Regions from separate parts of the Micromonospora sp. WMMD730 genome, predicted to be linked through region 2. Evidence: riboswitches for the same ligand, from Rfam matches in the RefSeq annotation. Region 2 holds a riboswitch; each other region holds the start of a gene.
The links. A riboswitch is a leader RNA that binds a small molecule or an ion and turns the genes downstream of it on or off. The one in region 2 is predicted to bind cobalamin.
Positions count from the first base shown of each region.

Region 1 (4,297 bases), 2.4 Mb from region 2:
GCCACGCACCCGGTCTTCTGCCACACCAGTTCGGGATAGGCTGCGGTGAAGCACCCCTGCGCCGACGGCCGCGGCACCTTCACCATCGTCGAATGCCAGTCCTGAAGATCCCCCTGGGCAGCCGGGGGTCTCCCCTCCCCGCTGGCATGTACCCCCATCCCCAGCAGTACCGCCGCGATCGTGATGCCCACCAGCCCGGATGGTGACCGGTGTCCTCGCGGTAGCAATCTCATCATCGTTCCCTCCCACCGCAGGTGGAATAGCTCGGCGCCCGCCCTCGGGGCGGGCCTCGCCGACGAGCGTCGCGTGACGTCGGGCCGTGCGGGGGATCCCCATACAAACCCATACCTGCCCACCCGGCAGTGTTGGTGCACCGAGGTGGCGTCCGGTCCGCCGGACACCGCGTCCGACGCCCTCCGCAGTGCGGGAGGTGATGCGAGGATGACGGCCGTGGTGAGCATCGACTCGTTGACTGGACGTGACCGCGAAGAGTGGGAGGGTTTGACCCGGCGTTTCCCCGCGCACTGGGCGGGCCGGCCGGATCGACCCGCGACCGAGGTCGACGACGAGGGCTACGAACGCACGTGGCAGCGCCTGGTGGACGGCGAACAGATCCGGGGCATCTGCGCACGGCGCGACGGTGAGATGGTGGGCATCGCGCATTACCTGTTCCACGCCGCCGTCTACCGGGGATACATCCTGTACAGCTACTCACGAGCTGCGGCCATCACCACGACGTGACCGGCGTCCGGTCGTCGGTGCCGGTGGTCCCGGAAAGTCCGGCGTCGACGCCCGGGTGGTGGTCACACCAGAGCCCGTCCGGCGTACGCGCGTCACCCGCGCGTACGCCGGACGCCGGACGGCCCTACTGCCAGGAGCCGCTGCGGCAGATGAACTGGGTGGTGCCGCTGTACTGGGTGGTGCCGCCGTCGACGTAGCTGTAGCTGGCCCGCACGGGGTGGCCGAGGTTGCTGGCCGGGCAGGTGGCGAAGAGAGTCGGCCCGGCGGTCGTGAAGGTGCCGACACTGCCGGAGTACCAGGTGATGCTCCAGGTCGTCGTGCCGGTGCTGCTGGCGTCGCAGTAGAACTGCGACGCGCCGGACTCGCAGAAGGGAGCCGGGGCGGCGGCGAGAGCCGGCGTGGCGCCGGCGGCGGCGAGGCTCAGGGCGGCGAGCGCGGACGCCGCCAACACCTTGACGGTGGTACGCATGAAACTCCTCCCAACGTAGCCGAGCGATGACTCAGTGCGACGCCAGCCTAGCTGTCGCATCGACGTACCCGAATTAGCTGTTCGGTTGGTCGGTCCCCCGCCGTAGCCACCGGTCGTGGTGGATCGCCTCGGTGAGGGGCCTGCGCCGCCGCCACCCGTGCCGCTCCAGATCGGGCACGGCCTCCAGGTGGGTGACCGGCCCGACGCAGAGCCAGGCCACCGGCCGGATGCCGGCCGGCACACCCAGCAGCTCGGCCAGGAACGGCTCCCGGTAGAAGGACACCCACCCGACGCCCAGCCCTTCGGCGGTGGCGGCGAGCCAGAGGTTCTGGATGGCCAGGCAGACCGAGTAGAGGCCCGCGTCGGCGATGGCGTGCCGCCCGAGCACCGCCGGGCCGCCGCGCTGCGGGTCGTAGGTGACGACCACCGACAGCGTCGACTCCAGCACCCCGTCGATCTTGATACGCGCGAACCGCTCGGCCGCCGCACCGTCCAGAGTGGCGGCGAACGTCGCCCGCTCGGCCTGCACGTGCCGATGGAACCGGCGACGGACGGCCGGGTCCCGGACCAGGACGAAATCCCACGGCTGCGAGTTGCCGACGCTGGGCGCGGCGTGCGCGGCGTCGAGAATCCGGTGCAGGGTGTCGGCCGGCACCGGCTCCCCGGTGAACTCGGCCCGGACGTCCCGGCGGCGGTGGATGGCGTCGTAGAGTTCCACAGGCAGGCTCCCGCTGCGCTCGGCCCACCCCCGACGGGTGGGCGCTCGACGCGAGGCCGGTCTTCGGACTCCCGGATCAACGCCTACCCGTCCGCCTTCCCAGCCCTTGGGCCAGTGGCTGCGCTCCTCGCGCCTGGACGGTCGCTCCCCGGTCACCGCGGCGGGCCCGTGCCGGAATCACACCGGCTTCCCGATTCTCCCCGCATGCGCGGGGCACCTCGCACGATCATGCCGTCGCCGATGCTAACCCGCACCACCGACGCCGGCCGGCCACGGCCCGACCCGACAGCACACGCAGCGGGTCCCCGTGTTCCGGCGTCCACGTGGACGCCGGGGTGTGCGACGTCCTCGCCGAGGTGGCCGGCTGCCAGGCCTACGACGAGGCGCGCTTCGGTCGCTGGACTCCCGTGCGGCGGGAGGAGCACGTCGGGGTCGAGGTGCCGGACCCGTTGCGCAGCGACACGGTGTTCGAGACCGTGGCTTCGGGACGTGATGTCGTGGTCCGCGACGGCGGCGCGGCGACCGTACGAGCCGGTGCCGGCGAGGTCCGTCCGGTCCGGGCGCGTCGAACGACGGAGAGGGAGAACGGCATGACCGAGACGGCCGGCGACGAGGAGCTGAGGCTGCCGCACGGATACACCAACGCGACCAGCCGGGTGGCCGGCACGGTGCGCAAGTCCTACCTGGGGCCCGATGCCGGACAGCGCTTCACGGTCGAGCGGGCCGCACTGTCCGGGCTGGCCGGCAGCTTTCCCGTCCCGGAGGTCCGGGCGGCCCCCGACGGCGAGCTTGCCGTCGCGGAGGTCGCCGGTTGGCATGCGCAGGACGCCCTGGACGGTGGTCACGCCGCTGCAGTCCTGCGGCTGTGCGGCCAGGCCCGGCGACGGCTGTCCGACGTCGACCCCGCGACGGTGCCGGGTCTTCCCGGCACCGGCGAGGTGATCGTGCACGGCGACTTCGGCCCGCAGAACATCCTGGTGAACGAGGCGGTCGACGAGGTGCTGGCGGTCATCGACTGGGAGCTGTGCCATCTCGGCCCGGCGGTCGAGGACCTCGCGTGGACCGAGTGGATCGTACGGATGCACCATCCCCTGGCGGTCGATCACCTCGATCACCTCTTCACCGGCTACGGCGAGCGTCCGGGCTGGGGCGAGCGGCAGGCGGCCATGGTCCGGATGTGCCTGCGGTGTCGTGACTTCTGCGTGCGCTGGGGCGATCCGGTGGCCGTCGCGATGTGGAACCGGCGGACCGCCGCGACCGAGGCGTTCCGCGAGTGAGCGCGGCGGCGATCCCGGCGGCGGTGAGCGGCTGACATCGGTCCGATCCCGACCGGCCTCCCCCGGCTCGGGTCGGTCACCGCTCGATGCTGGCGTACTCGCAGACCGCCGCCGGGAAGCCGCCCGCGCCGAAGCGCAGCTCGACGACGTGCCCATGGGCGGTCTCGGTGACCGCCGGTGTGATCGACTGACCGGCCTGCGCCGGTCGCAGGTACCAGCACCGGCTGGTGTCGGTGCGGCCGGGCGGCACCCCCGCGTCGGCCAGCGCGTTCTCGCCGCGCTCCAGGTAGCACGCGAAGAAGACGTGGTCGTTCAGATCCGTCTCCCGGTCGCTGAAGGTGAAAGCCGCCGTCTCGGTTCCGCCGCTGCGGGGTCGTCGCGGCAGCTCCGGCAGCAGCGGCGAGTCGCCGCCGAAGCCCGGGGGCGCCTCGGTGCGCGGTGTGGGTCGTGCCCCGGCGCCGGCGTCCAACCAGGTCCACCGGCTGGTCCACACCGCCACCACGGTGCCGTCGGCGTCGCGCAGGGTCAGCTCGTCGTGCCCGCCGTACCAGCCACGCCGGTCGACGCCGAGGGTGACGGCCAGTTCGGCGTCGAGCGGCGCTCCGGGCAGCACCCGCACCGGCGGGGTGTACGCCTGCACGTACCGCACCACGGCGCGGACCCGGTGCCGTTCGAAGTAGGACCAGCGGTCGAGTCCGGCCGTCTCTCGCCACCAGCCGGCGGAGACCTCGTCGAGGAGGTGCACCAGCTGGGTCGGTTTCAGGGTGCCCCGTTGGGTGATGGCCGGATAGCGGGCCTCGGTGCCCGTGCGGTACACCCTGGACCCGACGGTCACGGCAGTGGTCCATCAGCCCGGGGTCGGCCGGGCCGCAGCGGTTTGATGGTGGTGCCCACCGTGAGCGGACGGGTTTGGCCCCCGCAGTGGTGTACCGCCATCGGACCCTCCGCCCGGCACGCGCAGGGCAACACCCGGTTGAGGCTGGAGCCGATGCAGAACTCCTCGAAGGCGGTCCGGTCGCCGGGAAGCAGCCGGGCCAGCAGCGCCATCACCGGGTCCACCGCCTTGATCCGGCCGTCGTCGTCGCGCACCTC
Region 1 covers NZ_JBMHML010000002.1:2,117,980-2,122,276, reverse strand. The annotation lists gene ACN265_RS09515 (hypothetical protein) at 1-86, opposite strand, end outside; gene ACN265_RS09510 (GNAT family N-acetyltransferase) at 442-741, shown strand; gene ACN265_RS09505 (hypothetical protein) at 866-1,210, opposite strand; gene bluB (5,6-dimethylbenzimidazole synthase) at 1,284-1,928, opposite strand; cobalamin riboswitch at 1,966-2,163, opposite strand; gene ACN265_RS09495 (phosphotransferase) at 2,252-3,205, shown strand; gene ACN265_RS09490 (hypothetical protein) at 3,282-4,040, opposite strand; gene ACN265_RS09485 (hypothetical protein) at 4,037-4,297, opposite strand, start outside.
Region 1: linked by a shared signal. The riboswitch ahead of bluB (5,6-dimethylbenzimidazole synthase) and the one ahead of ACN265_RS19265 (peptidase) in region 2 are both predicted to bind cobalamin.

Region 2 (4,297 bases):
CCGCCGATCATCCACGGTGACGTGGCCCGCCGGGCACCGATGACCGTCGCGTGGTCCACCTATGCCCAGTCGCTGACCGACCGTCCGGTCAAGGGCATGCTCACCGGGCCGGTCACTATCCTGGCCTGGTCGTTCGTCCGGACCGACCAGCCGTTGGCCGACACCGCCGACCAGGTGGCGCTCGCGCTGCGCGACGAGTGCCGCGACCTGGAGGCCGCCGGTATCCGGATCATTCAGGTTGACGAGCCTGCCCTCCGCGAGACCCTGCCGCTGCGTCGGGCCGACCAGAAGGCGTACCTGGACTGGGCGGTCGGCGCGTTCCGGCTGGCCACCGGCGGCGTCGCCGACGACACCCAGATCCACACCCACCTGTGCTACAGCGAGTTCGGTGAGGTGATCACCGCCATCGACGCGCTCGACGCGGACGTCACCAGCATCGAGGCGTCGCGTTCGAAGATGGAGATCCTCGACGACCTTGCCGCGATCGGCTACCGCCGGGGCGTCGGCCCGGGGGTGTGGGACATCCACTCGCCCCGCGTCCCACCGCACCACGAGGTGGTCGACGCGCTCCGTCGGGCCGTCGCAGCCGGGCCCGCCCGACGACTGTGGGTCAACCCGGACTGCGGCCTGAAGACCCGCACCTATCCCGAGGTCGAGGCGTCCCTCCGACACCTCGTCGCGGCTGCCGCCGAGGTCCGCGCGAGCTGACTGGGCCGGTCCGGGCGGACTCCCCCTGGGGTCCGCCCGGAGCGGATGAGTCGTTCGCGCGACCCCAGCTCCGGCAGGATCGGGCGGCCCAGGATGGTGCCGTCGCGTGCTGCGCGGTGTCCGGGTGGGTGTCGCGGTGGTTCATGGCGTCGGTGTGGGCATGCCCGGCGGTCGCGGGATCCGCTGGGCATCTGCCAGGTCACGGATCCGGCTGTCGGCGTCGCGGTGGGTCGCACAGCAGTCCGGCGTCGAGTCGACGATGCGCCGGATGTCGGCCAGCAGTGTGCTCAGGGTGTTCACCTGGTCGGTCAGGCTGCGGTTTCGCGCTTCGCGTGCGCCGAGTTGCCGTCGCGCGGAGGCGAGACGTTCGTAGTCCCCTGCCGAGAGGACGACGACATCTTCGTCGTCGACTCTGATGCGACGTGGTGCGGCGGGCCTACTCACTGGCCGTTCCGTTCGGCTGGCGTGCCGACGGTGCCGGTAGTCACGACACCGTACGTTGACCGACGGGGTCGTTGTGCTGGTGGCGCTTGCATCAGGGTCTCCTCATGCCGAGTCGTCGAACTCGGCTGGGAGCGGTGCGGTCGCACGCAGCACCGGATGTCGTGCTGTCGACGATGGTCGACCCGCCCTCGAAGGTCGCCGAGCTCGCCACGTGCGGATGCACGTGGGCAGCGGGCAGGTCTTCGGACTCGTGGGCGTCGTGCTCAGGCCTACCGGCCGTCGCTTCCCAGGCCCTGTGGGCCCAGTGCTGATGACGGCGGTCGTTCCCACTCACCGCTGCGGGGCAGTCCCGGTCTCGCACCGGGTTCCCTCTTGCGCCGCCACGTGGTGCGTGGCGGACCGACTGCGGTGTCACGATATCGCGTCGGGTCCCGACGCGGCGATGCTTCCTGCCGCAGTTTCGCCCACCGGGGGGGCGACGGTGAGGCGATGTGCCGTTGCTGATCGCGTTCGTGTCGGGTGGCGAGGGTACGGCCGGCTTCGTCCGGAGAGGACGGCGATCATGCCGTTTCTCACCAACCGTGTTCGAACGATGGCGCATTGACATCCCCTGTCGCGGAGATCAGACTGTCGCGACAACTCCATCAACGCGTGTGCGCGGGGGAAGTCCGGTCGAAGTCCGGCGCTGGCCCGCAACGGTAGGTCGTCGAGGTGGCAGACACTCTGACGGCAAGCCCGAATACCCGCCGCACGCGTGATTTCCGTTCCCCACCCGTCGTGGCCCACGGGTCGGAGGCCGGTCGATCCTGCCTGCCGGTGGCGATCGTCCGGGTTCTGACGACCGCCGGGCCGGAAAGGCGCTTCCGATGGTCGTCCGCCTGAGCCGGCACCGCCTGCTCGCCCTTTTCTGCGGTGTACTCGCCGCTCTCACCCTCGCCGCACCTGCGACCGCCGCGCCCGCGCACCCCGGCGTCGACCGGGCCGGGGCCGCCGCCGGCTGGCTCGCGCACCAACTCGTCGACGGCGAACGATTCGAGGTGGTCTTCGACGGCGTCGCCTACCCCGACCAGGGGTTGACCCTCGACGCGGTGTTCGCCTTCGCCGCCGCCGGTGTCGCCGACGACTTCGGCGCGCAGGCACTGGACTGGGTCACCCGACCGGACATCCGCGACGGTTACGTTGGTGACGGCGGCACCGAGGCGTACGTGGGCGCGACCGCGAAGCTCGCCCTCGCCGTGCAGGCACGCGGGGGCGACCCCACCGACGTCGGCGGCGTCGACCTGATCGCCCGGCTGCGGGGCCTGGAATCGCCCAGCGGCCGGTTCACCGACCGGTCCGCGTACGGCAACTACAGCAATGCGTTCAGCCAGTCCTTCGCGATCCTCGCCCTGGACCGCACGGCGCACGGTGTGCCCGCGACCGCCGCCACCTGGCTGGCCGGGACCCGCTGCCCGGACGGCGGATACCCGCTGCTGCCCGCTCAGCCGGTGTGTACCTCCGACGTGGACGCCACCGCACTGGCGGTGCAGGCCCTCCAAGCGGCGGGGCGTCCGGTCGCGGCTGCCGCCGGGCTGCGCTGGCTGGTGTCGGTGCAGCGCGCCAACGGCAGCTTTGCCGACTCGTCGGGCGTCCCGAACGCCAACAGCACCGGGCTCGCCGCGCAGGCGCTCCGCACCGGCTACCGGCCGTTGGCCTGGGCACGGGCACGGGCGTACCTGGTCGGCCTGCAGGTGGGTTGCAGCGCGGCGCCGGCCGACCGGGGCGCGGTCGACTTCGACGGCGGCACCTTCGATCCGGCCACCGCCACCCGCGCCACCGGCCAGGCCGTCCTGGGCCTGACCGGCGACGGCTACGCCACGCTCTCCGCTGCGGCCGCCGGTTCCGGCGCACCGGTCCTCACCTGTCCATGACCTGTCGCGCCGACCTGAACCCGGGAGGACAAGTGTTCCGTCTCCGATCCATCGTTCGCGTACGGCTCGCCGGCTTGGTGGCCGCCGCCGTCGCCGCCGTCGCCCTGACCGCCGTGGAGCCCGCGCCGCAGGCCGCACACGCCGCCGCCTGCACCGGCACCACAGGGGTCACCGTCGTGGTCGACTTCGCCGCGCTCGGCGGGGGCGTGCAGGTCGCGTGCGCCCTGGGCGACCCGGCCACCGGGGTGGCCGCCCTGCAGGGGGCCGGTTTCACGGTGACCGGCACCTCGCGCTGGGGTCTGGCGTTCGTCTGCCGGATCAACGGCAAGCCCACCTCCGCGACCGAACCGTGTGTCAACACGCCACCGGCCACCGCCTACTGGTCGTACTGGCATGCCCCGGCGGGCGGTTCGTGGTCCTACAGTTCTTCGGGCGCGAGCAGCTACAACCCGGCTCCGGGCAGTGTCGAGGGCTGGGCGTTCGGGGCCGGTGCCGCGCCGAGCATCGCCGCACCCTGACCCTGACCGCTGCCCTGGTGTGACCGGCGCGTCGGCTGCCGGCCGCCGCCCTGGCGTCCCACGACGCCAGGGCGGTACCGTGTCGGCATCCGGTGCGCCGGGTACACAACTGCATACGTCCCGTGTGGGGGGAAGCCGGTAGAAGCCGGCGCTGACCCGCAACCGTGAGCGAGGGATCCTCTCGCGAGCCGGAATGCCCCGCCCGGGACGAGCGGCTTCCACTGTCGAGGTCTACAGGGTGAGGTCCGGGCTGCCGTCGACGGTCCGTTCACCCCGCTCACCGCAGCATGCGGGAGCGGGGTGACGTGCCCGGGGGTGTGTTCCGGAGGTCTCACCGACCGCTCTGCGAAAGGCACCCCCATGCTTCTGTCCCGGCGTCTCGCCACCGGCCTCGGCGCGATCCTGGCGACGACTGTCGTCACGGCCGCCGTGCCCCTGGCCGGGGTGGCCGCGCCCGCCCCGGCTGATGCCGCCGCCCGTGACGCCACCTCGTGGTTGGCCGGTGAGTTCACCGACGGCACGCTTCCCGGGCCGTTCGGTGGTCCAGACTGGGGCCTGACCATCGACGGCATCATCGCGATGTCCGCCACCGGCGGGTCGGCACCGACGCGTCAGGCGGCGACCGGGCAGGTCGCGGCGCACGTCCGCTCCTACAACAGCTACGACGACTGGGGCATCGAGGGTTTCACCGACGGCGGGGCGACCGCGAAGCTGCTC
Region 2 covers NZ_JBMHML010000002.1:4,497,890-4,502,186, forward strand. The annotation lists gene metE (5-methyltetrahydropteroyltriglutamate--homocysteine S-methyltransferase) at 1-708, shown strand, start outside; gene ACN265_RS19260 (hypothetical protein) at 850-1,152, opposite strand; cobalamin riboswitch at 1,369-1,571, opposite strand; cobalamin riboswitch at 1,790-1,917, shown strand; gene ACN265_RS19265 (peptidase) at 2,019-3,062, shown strand; gene ACN265_RS19270 (hypothetical protein) at 3,059-3,580, shown strand; gene ACN265_RS19275 (cell wall anchor protein) at 3,941-4,297, shown strand, end outside.

Region 3 (4,297 bases), 2.2 Mb from region 2:
AACCCGTTGAGCAGGCCCCGGGACCGCAGGAAGTAGACGTAGGCGAACGCGCCGTAGAAGAACAGCCCCTCGATGCAGGCGGCGAAGCAGATCAGGTTCAGCAGGAACGCCCGCCGGTCCGCGCGGGTACGCAGCTCCCGCAGCTCGAAGACCGAGTCGATCCAGCGGAAGCAGAACTCGGCCTTGCGCCGGATCGACGGGATGTTCTCGATGGCGGCGAACGCGGCGAACCGTTCCTGCTCGTCGGGGACGTACGTGTCGAGCAGGTTCAGGTAGAACTGCACGTGCACGGCTTCCTCGAAGAGCTGCCGGGACAGGTAGAGCCGGCCTTCGGGAGAGTTGACGTGCTGATAGAGGTTGAGCACCAGGTTGTTGGCGACGATCGTGTCACCGGTGGCGAAGAACGCCACCAGCCGGGACACCAGGTGCCGCTCGGCCGGCGACAGCCGCTCCAGGTCGGCCAGGTCGGAGTGCAGGTCGACCTCCTCCACCGTCCAGGTGTTGCGGATGGCGTCCTTGAACCGGTCGAAGAAGTGCGGGTAGCGCATCGGCCGCAGGGTGAGGTCCATGCCGGGGTCGAGCAGCAGCTGCCGCCCGGCGGTGCGGGTTTCGTCGACGGTGGTCACTGGCACGCCTCGCAGCTCTCGGGGTTCTCCAGGGAACAGGCCAGCGCCTCGGCGTCGGCCGCCACGACCGGGGCGACGGTGACGGTGGCCTGCTGGATCCGGGTCGCCGGACGCGACCGCAGGTAGTAGGTGGTCTTCAGCCCGGACTTCCAGGCGTACAGGTACATCGAGGACAGCTTGCCGATGGTCGGCGCGCTGAGGAACAGGTTCAGCGACTGCGACTGGTCGACGTACGGCGCCCGCGCGGCGGCCAGGTCGATCAGCGCCCGCTGCGGCAGCTCCCACGCGGTCCGGAACAACTCCCGCACCTCGGCGGGCAGGTCGACGATGCCCTGCACCGAACCCTCGGCCCGCTTGATCTGGTCGCGGATCTCCGCCGTCCACAGGCCGCGCGCCTTCAGCTCGCGTACCAGATAGGTGTTGATCTGCAGGAACTCCCCGGACATGGTCTCGCGCTTGAACAGGTTGGACACCTGCGGCTCGATGCACTCGTAACAGCCGGCGATCGACGCGATCGTGGCGGTCGGGGCGATCGCCACCAGCAGCGAGTTGCGCAGGCCGTGCGCGGCGATCCGGCTGCGCAGCGCCGCCCACCGCGCGGTCTGGGTGGGCTCGACCCCCCACAGGTCCGGGTGCAGGTCACCCCGGGCCGCCCGGGTCTGCGGGTACGCCGGGTGCGCGCCGAACCGTTCGGCCAGGCCGGTCGAGGTCTCCAGGGCGGTCAGGAAGATCTCCTCCTGGACCCGGGTGGACAACTCCCGGGCCCCGGGCGAGTCGAACGGCAGCCGCAGCGCGAACAATGCGTCCTGCAGCCCCATCAGCCCCAGCCCGACCGGCCGCCAGCGCGGGTTGGACGCCGCCGCCTGCTCGGCCGGGTAGTAGTTGATGTCGATCACCCGGTCCAGGAACACCACCGCCGTCCGGACCGTTTCGCGCAGCCTGTCCCAGTCGACGCCGTCGTCGGTGAGGTGCGCGCCGAGGTTGACCGAGCCGAGGTTGCACACCGCCGTCTCGGTGTCGCTGTTGACCTCCAGGATCTCGGTGCACAGGTTGGACAGGTGGATCGTGTTGCCCGGCACGCCGGTCTGGTTGGACAGCCGGTTCGCCGGGTCCTTGAACGTCATCCACCCGTTGCCGGTCTGCGCCAGGGTGCGCATCATCCGCCCGTACAGGTCCCGGGCCTTCACCGTGCGGACCGCCTTCTTCTCGGCGACCCGGTACGCGGCGTCGAACTCCTCGCCGTACAGGTCGGGCAGCTCCGGGGCGTCCGACGGGTCGATCAGCGACCAGTCGCCGTCGGCCTCGACCCGGCGCATGAACTCGTCGGGGATCCAGTTGGCCAGGTTGAGGTTGTGGGTGCGCCGGGCCTCCTCACCGGTGTTGTCCCGCAGCTCCAGGAACTCCTCGACGTCCGGGTGCCAGGGTTCCAGGTAGACGCAGGCCGCCCCCTTGCGCCGGCCGCCCTGGTTGACCGCCGCCACTCCGGCGTCGAGGGTCTTCAGGAACGGCACGATCCCGTTCGACCGGCCGTTGGTGCCCCGGATCAGCGCCCCCCGGCCGCGCACCCGAGACCAGGAGATGCCGATGCCGCCGGAGAACTTCGACAGCTTCGCCACCTGGTGGTAGCGCTCGTAGATGGAGTCCAGTTCGTCGCGCGGCGAGTCGACCAGGAAACACGACGACATCTGGGTGTGCCGGGTGCCCGAGTTGAACAACGTCGGGGAACTCGGCAGATAGGCCAGCGACGACATCAGCCGGTAGAACCCGACCGCCTCGTCGGGCGTGGTGGACAGCCCGCAGGCCACCCGCAGCAGCCAGTACTGCGGGGTCTCCACCACCAGCCGCGACTGCGGGTGCCGCAGCAGGTAACGGTCGGCCACCGTACGCAGCCCGAAGTACTCGAACCGCAGGTCACCGGCCGGGTCGACGGCGTCGTCGAGCTGGCGTGCGTGCCGGGCCACGAACGCGGCGGTGTCGTCGGCGATCAGGCCGAGGCCGTGGGCGTACCGGATGGACTCGCTGAACGAGGTCACCGCCTGCCCACGGACCTCCTCGTCCACGTAGGCGGCCAGTAGCCGGGCCGCCAGGCGGGAGTACTGCGGTTCCGTGCCGATCAGCTCCGCCGCCGTCTGGATCGACAGCTTGTCCAGCTCGGCCGTGGTCGCCCCGTCGTAGAGGCCGCTGATCGTCCTGGTGGCCACCCGCAGCGGGTCGACCTCGTCCAGGTCGGTGGTCCACCGGGCGACGGCCGTGACGATCCGGTTGACGTCCACCGGCTCGGTGTCGCCGTCGCGCTTGCGGACCCGCATCGCGGGCCGGCGTGGCTCCGCGCCGTCGACGTCGGACGGTGGGCTCTGCGCTGTGCTCGTCATGACCTCTCCTCGCTGTCACCGATGGCCATCGGGACGCGGGAGGACGCCGACGGGCGCGGCACGGCGGCCGGCCCGGGTGCTGGCGTCGGTCGTCCCGCGCGACCTCCGACCGCCGCGCGCAGCAGCGCACGGCGCACTGGCAGGTCTTCGGACTCGTGGGCGTGACCGGGGTCGGTCGCCTACTGGCCGTCGCTTCCCGGACCTCGCGGTCCAGTGCTCGATGACGGCGGTCGTTCCCACTTACCGCTGCGGGGCAGTCCCGGATTTCCACCGGGTTCCCTGTTGCCTCGACCGGACCACCGGGCCCGGCCGAACCAGCTGCGTGGCACACCATATATGGCGTAGATGGGGGAGAGGCAACACTAGATGTCGCGTCGGCGTGTCGGATAACTCTCATCCGACCGCCCGGTGGCCCGCAGTGACGCCAGCAGCCGCAGCGCGTCGGCGTCGGCGCTGCCGGGCTCGGCGGTGAAGACCAGCATGACCGGGCCGGGGTTTCCGGGCAGCGGGTAGGTGTCCCAGTCCAGGACGATGTCACCGACCTCGGGGACCTGGAAGGTCTTGGTGCCGCTGACCGACCCGCGTACGTCGTGCCGGGCCCACAGCCGCCGGAACTCGGCGCTGCGGATGCTCAGCTCACCGACGACGGCGGTGGCCCGGGGGTGGGTGGGGTCCGTGGCCACGGCGGCGCGCATCATGCCGATGTAGTCCATGGCCTGCTGCTCCCAGGACGCGCAGCGCCGCACCGGGGTCGCCGCCTCGTCGAACATCAGCAGCAGCATGTTGAGCCGGTCCGGCGGGTGGTCCGCCGGATCGCCGAGCAGCGCCACCGCCCACGCGTTCCAGGCGAGCAGGTCCAGGTGCCGGCCGAGCACCACCGCCGGGGTGTCCAGCACCCGCAGCAGCCGCCTGGTGCTCTCCGGCACCCGCTCCGGACCGTGGTCGACCCGGGCGGGCGTCGGCCGGCGGGCGGCGCGGGCCAGGGTGAACAGGTGCCGGCGTTCCGCGTCGTCGAGGCCGAGCGCGGCGGCGAGCCCGTCCAGCACGTCGTCGGACGGGCGCACCTCCCGGCCCTGCTCCATCCGCTGGTAGTAGTCGGTGCTCAACCCGGCCAGCAGCGCCAGCTCCTCGCGGCGCAGCCCGGTGACCCGGCGTCGCCCGCCCGGCTCCAGGCCGACGTCACGGGGGTGCAACCGGGCGCGCCGGGCACGCAGGAAGTCACCGAGTTCACGGGCGTACGGACGGGTCATGTCGCCAGTGTGGCGCGGCCCGGACCGGCGTGGGTAGGTCTGCGGGACC
Region 3 covers NZ_JBMHML010000002.1:2,280,481-2,284,777, forward strand. The annotation lists gene ACN265_RS10200 (ribonucleotide-diphosphate reductase subunit beta) at 1-569, opposite strand, end outside; gene ACN265_RS10205 (ribonucleoside-diphosphate reductase subunit alpha) at 623-2,998, opposite strand; cobalamin riboswitch at 3,120-3,333, opposite strand; gene ACN265_RS10210 (helix-turn-helix transcriptional regulator) at 3,361-4,248, opposite strand.
Region 3: linked by a shared signal. The riboswitch ahead of ACN265_RS10205 (ribonucleoside-diphosphate reductase subunit alpha) and the one ahead of ACN265_RS19265 (peptidase) in region 2 are both predicted to bind cobalamin.

Region 4 (4,297 bases), 1.7 Mb from region 2:
CGTCGGTGGTGCGGTCCAGCCGGGGCACCACCTCGCGGGCGGCGAACCGCAGCACCTCGGCGGCGTCGGGGCAGGACCCGCCGGTCACCTCCGCGACCACCGGGTCGGCCCGGTCGGGATCCCAGCCGAGGGTCTCCATGCCGAGGACGAGCCGCCGGGCCAGCCCCTCGATCAGGTCCACCGCGTCGGCGGCGGTGACCGCCGGCCCGTCCACCACGTCGGTCAACGCCGTCGGCACCGCCACCCGCGCCCCGGGCTCGGCGAGCAGCGCCTGCTCGTCCAGGCCGTAGCCGGCGGCGAGGGCCTGCCGCAGGCCGGGCAGCGCCCGGCTACCGCCCCACACCTGCGGTGCGCGCAGCACGGCCAGGACGAGGTTGACCCGGGCCTCACCGGTGGGCACCCCGGCCAGGATGTGCAGCCCGTCGCGGATCTGCACGTCCTTGACCTCGCACAGGTAGCCGTCGAGGTGCAGCACGAAGTCGTCGAAGTCGTCGGCGGCGGGCATCGCCTCGGTGTGCAGGTCGTGGTGGAGTTCGGCGGCGTGCACCAGCTCCCAGATCTGCCCCCGGACCACCGGCACCTTCGCCGGGTCGAGGGCCTGCACGGTGGCGTACTCGTCCAGCAGCTGTTCGAGTTTCGCCAGTTCGCCGTAGGTCTCGGCGCGGGCCATCGGGGGCACCAGGTGGTCGACCACGACGGCGTGCGCCCGCCGCTTGGCCTGGGTGCCCTCGCCGGGGTCGTTGACGATGAACGGGTAGACCAGCGGCAGGTCACCGAGGACGGCGTCGGGGGCGCAGTCGGCGGCCAGGCCGAGTCCCTTACCGGGCAGCCATTCCAGGGTGCCGTGCTTGCCGAGGTGCACCACCGCGTCCGCGCCGAAGCCGCCGTCGGCGACCGGCGCGGCCAGCCACCGGTACGCGGCCAGATAGTGGTGGCTGGGTGGCAGGTCGGGGTCGTGGTAGATGGCGATCGGGTTCTCGCCGAAGCCGCGCGGCGGCTGGATCAGCAGGGTGACGTTGCCGAACCGCAGCCCGGCCAGGACGATGTCCCCGTCGTCGGTGTAGAGCTGGCCGGGTGGCTCACCCCAGTGTTCCCGCATCCGGTCCCGCAGGTCGACCGGCACCTGGTCGAACCAGCGCCGGTAGGTCTCCCCCGGCACCCGGGCCTCGGCGGCGGCCAACTGTTCCGGGGTGAGCCACTCGACGTCGTGACCCCCGGCGGCGATCAACGCGTGGATCAGCGCGTCCCCGTCGGTGGGCGGCGGCGCGTCGCCGAGGTGGTATCCGGCGTCGGCGAGGGCGGCGAGCAGCCGGACCGCCGAGGCGGGGGTGTCCAGGCCGACGGCGTTGCCGACCCGGGAGTGCTTCGTCGGGTAGGAGCTGAGCACGACCGCCACCCGCTTCGTGGCGTTGGGCAGGTGGCGCAGCCGGGCCTGCCGGACGGCGATCCCGGCGACCCGGGCGGCCCGCTCGGCGTCGGCGGCGTAGACCGACAGCCCGTCGGAGTCGATCCGCTTGAACGAGAACGGCACGGTGACGATCCGACCGTCGAACTCGGGGATGGCCACCTGCATGGCCGCGTCGAGCGGGGACAGTCCGGCGTCGCTGGCCGCCCACTGCTCCCGGGTGCTGGTCAGGCAGAGCGCCTGGATCACCGGCACGTCGAGGGCGGCGAGCGCGCCGACGTCCCAGGCGTCCTCGTCGCCCCCGCCGGAGGCGTCGGCGGCGACCGTCCCCCCGGCGGCGAGGACGGTGACGACGAGCGCGTCGCAGCGGGCGAAGAGGTCCAGCGGCCCGTCGCCGGGGGTGAGCCCGCGCAGCGATCCGCAGAAGATCGGCAGCGGTTCGCCGCCGGCCGCGTCGACCGCGTCGGCCAGGGTCTGCACGAAACCGGTGTTGCCGGCCAGCGCGTGCGCCCGGTAGAACACGATCCCCACCGTGGGCCGCCCGCCGCCGTCCTGCGGCCCGGCCACCGGGTCCGCCCCGTCGACCGGGGTGGACGGGCGGTGGTGGTCGAGGATGCCGTAGGGCGGGGTGGGGGTGGGCGGGTCGAAGCCCTCACCGGTGAGCAGGACGGTGTCGGAGAGGAACCGGGCGAGCTGGGCGAGGTTGTCCGCGCCCCCTTCGACCAGGTAGGACAGCGCTTCGGTGGCCACCCCGGAGGCCACCGTGGAGGCCGCCATCAGCTCCGCGTCGGGCACCGCCTCGCCGCCGAGCACGATCGTGGGGACGCCGGAGCCGAGCACCGCCGCGAGGCCGTCCGGCCACGCCTGCCGCCCGCCGAGCAGCCGTACGACGGCCAGGTCGACACCGTCGAGCAGGGCCGGCACGGCGGCCACGTCGACCCGGGTGGGGTTGGCGAGACGGTAGTCGGCGGCGCTGGCGCGGGCGGCGAGCAGATCGGTGTCGGCGGTGGACAGCAGCAGGATGCGCACGTTCGGCTCCGGAGAGTGACGTCCGGCTCGACCACGGGGCCGGGCCGAGCGGGGCGGGAGGGACGCCGGTCAGCGGCGGCGGAGGTCCGACGCACCCCGCCGGCGGCGGGGCATCCGGACCGGCCGTCAGCGGTACGCGGCAGGCCGACCGCCCCGGCGACGGCCGGCGACGGTGGGAGAGGTGGGAGCGCGCGGCGGCGCAGGCTCGACGGTGATGCGGAAATCACCGACCGTGATCGGGTCGGCAGTGACGCTGTGCGTCATCGGTTCCTCCTCGGGTGTCCACGCCCTGGGGTTCTCCGACGGCCGAAGTATCCTGGCTCCCGGATCGACGCTCACCCCCGGCCTTCCAACCGTGCACGCACGGTCGTGACCCACGAGGGGGGATCGCTCCCCGGTGACAGTGGCGGGACCGCGTCGGAATCGCACCGACTTCCTTCACTGCCGTCAGGCCGCGAATGCTGCCACACTCCTCACCCCGAGGTCAACGGCGGCCACCGGCCCCGCGACGGCGCGGAACTGGGCGGCACGGAGCTGATCCGGGCGGCACGGAGCTGGTCGGTCGGGACACCTCTCTCGCACGCTGTCGAGCTGATGATGTCAACGACTCGGGACCGGCACGGCCGACCTGACCGGACGGTTGTCGCGCCGGGTAGCGCCCCGGCCACCCGCCCGGCACCCCGGGGCCGGGGCAGCCTGAGGGCGGCACCCCGGCCCGGTGCCGCGGGGCCGCCTCCTCCAGTGCCGCAGGCCCTCCGGTCACAGGCCCATCCGGTGCTGCGGGGCCGCGCCACCCCGGCCACCCCGACCTGGCGGTACGGGTCGTCCCACCCGGCGGGGCCGATCCGTCACCGTCATCAGCTCGAAAGGGCCCCCGCGACGACATACCCCCGCACCCCTGCCCCGCAGGGTCAGAGGTGCGGGGCGGCCGGCGGTCGCACCCGCCGCCGTGGCCGCACCCCCACGGACCCACATCCCACGGGCCGACATCCCACGGGGGGCACCACCCCGGCCACGCTGCACGCGCGGCTGCGGGGTCAGCGGAGGCGACGCTCGGGGTGGGCCCGGTTCCAGGCCCGCATCCGCTCCGGGTATCCGGTCTTCGCCGCCTCGTAGAGTGGCACCGCGTGCCGGTGGGCCAGCTTGGCCGCCGTACGTGGGGAGCCGGTGCGGCGGCGGATCCACTCCCCGTCGTGCGCGATCGCCACCACCGTGGTGTCGGTGGCGGTCGTCTCGGGTTCGAGATAGAACTCCACCCCCCGGTGGGCGGCCACGAAGTCCGCCAGCGCGGTCAGGTCGTCCCGGGTGGCCTCCCGGTCGAGCTTGGTCGGGATGCCCTCGTCAGCCCGGGTCCGTCGGCTGAACCAGCCCATCTGCCCGTCCTCTCCTCGGCGTCCCTCCAGTGGAGCACCCCCACCTGGAAGGGCGCTGCGAACCCGGTGACAGCCGGCTGAGCGGCCCGTTCACCGCCGGTCGAGGGCGGCCAGCTCGTCGGGGGTGAGTCGCAGCGCGGCGGCCGCGACGTTCTCGGCGAGGTGGGCCGGGTCACCGGTGCCGGGGATGGCCAGCACGTGCGGGCCCTGGTGCAGCGTCCAGGCGAGGCGTACCTGCTGCGGGGTGGCGTCGTGGGCGCGGGCGACGGCGTGTACGGCCGCGCCGTGGTCGGTGCGGGCCCCGCCTTCGCGGTTGCCGCCGGTCAGGGAGAAGAACGGCACGTAGGCGATCCCCCGGGCACCGCACTCGCGGACCATGGCGTCCTGGTCGCCGCGGTTGTCCAGCGCGTAGTTGTTCTGCACGCAGACCACCGGGGCGATGGTCTGCGCCTCGTCGAGGTGGTCGAGGCGGACGTTGGACAGACCCAGG
Region 4 covers NZ_JBMHML010000002.1:2,838,332-2,842,628, reverse strand. The annotation lists gene cobN (cobaltochelatase subunit CobN) at 1-2,434, opposite strand, end outside; cobalamin riboswitch at 2,744-2,873, opposite strand; gene ACN265_RS12395 (hypothetical protein) at 3,472-3,807, opposite strand; gene ACN265_RS12390 (aldo/keto reductase) at 3,898-4,297, opposite strand, start outside.
Region 4: linked by a shared signal. The riboswitch ahead of cobN (cobaltochelatase subunit CobN) and the one ahead of ACN265_RS19265 (peptidase) in region 2 are both predicted to bind cobalamin.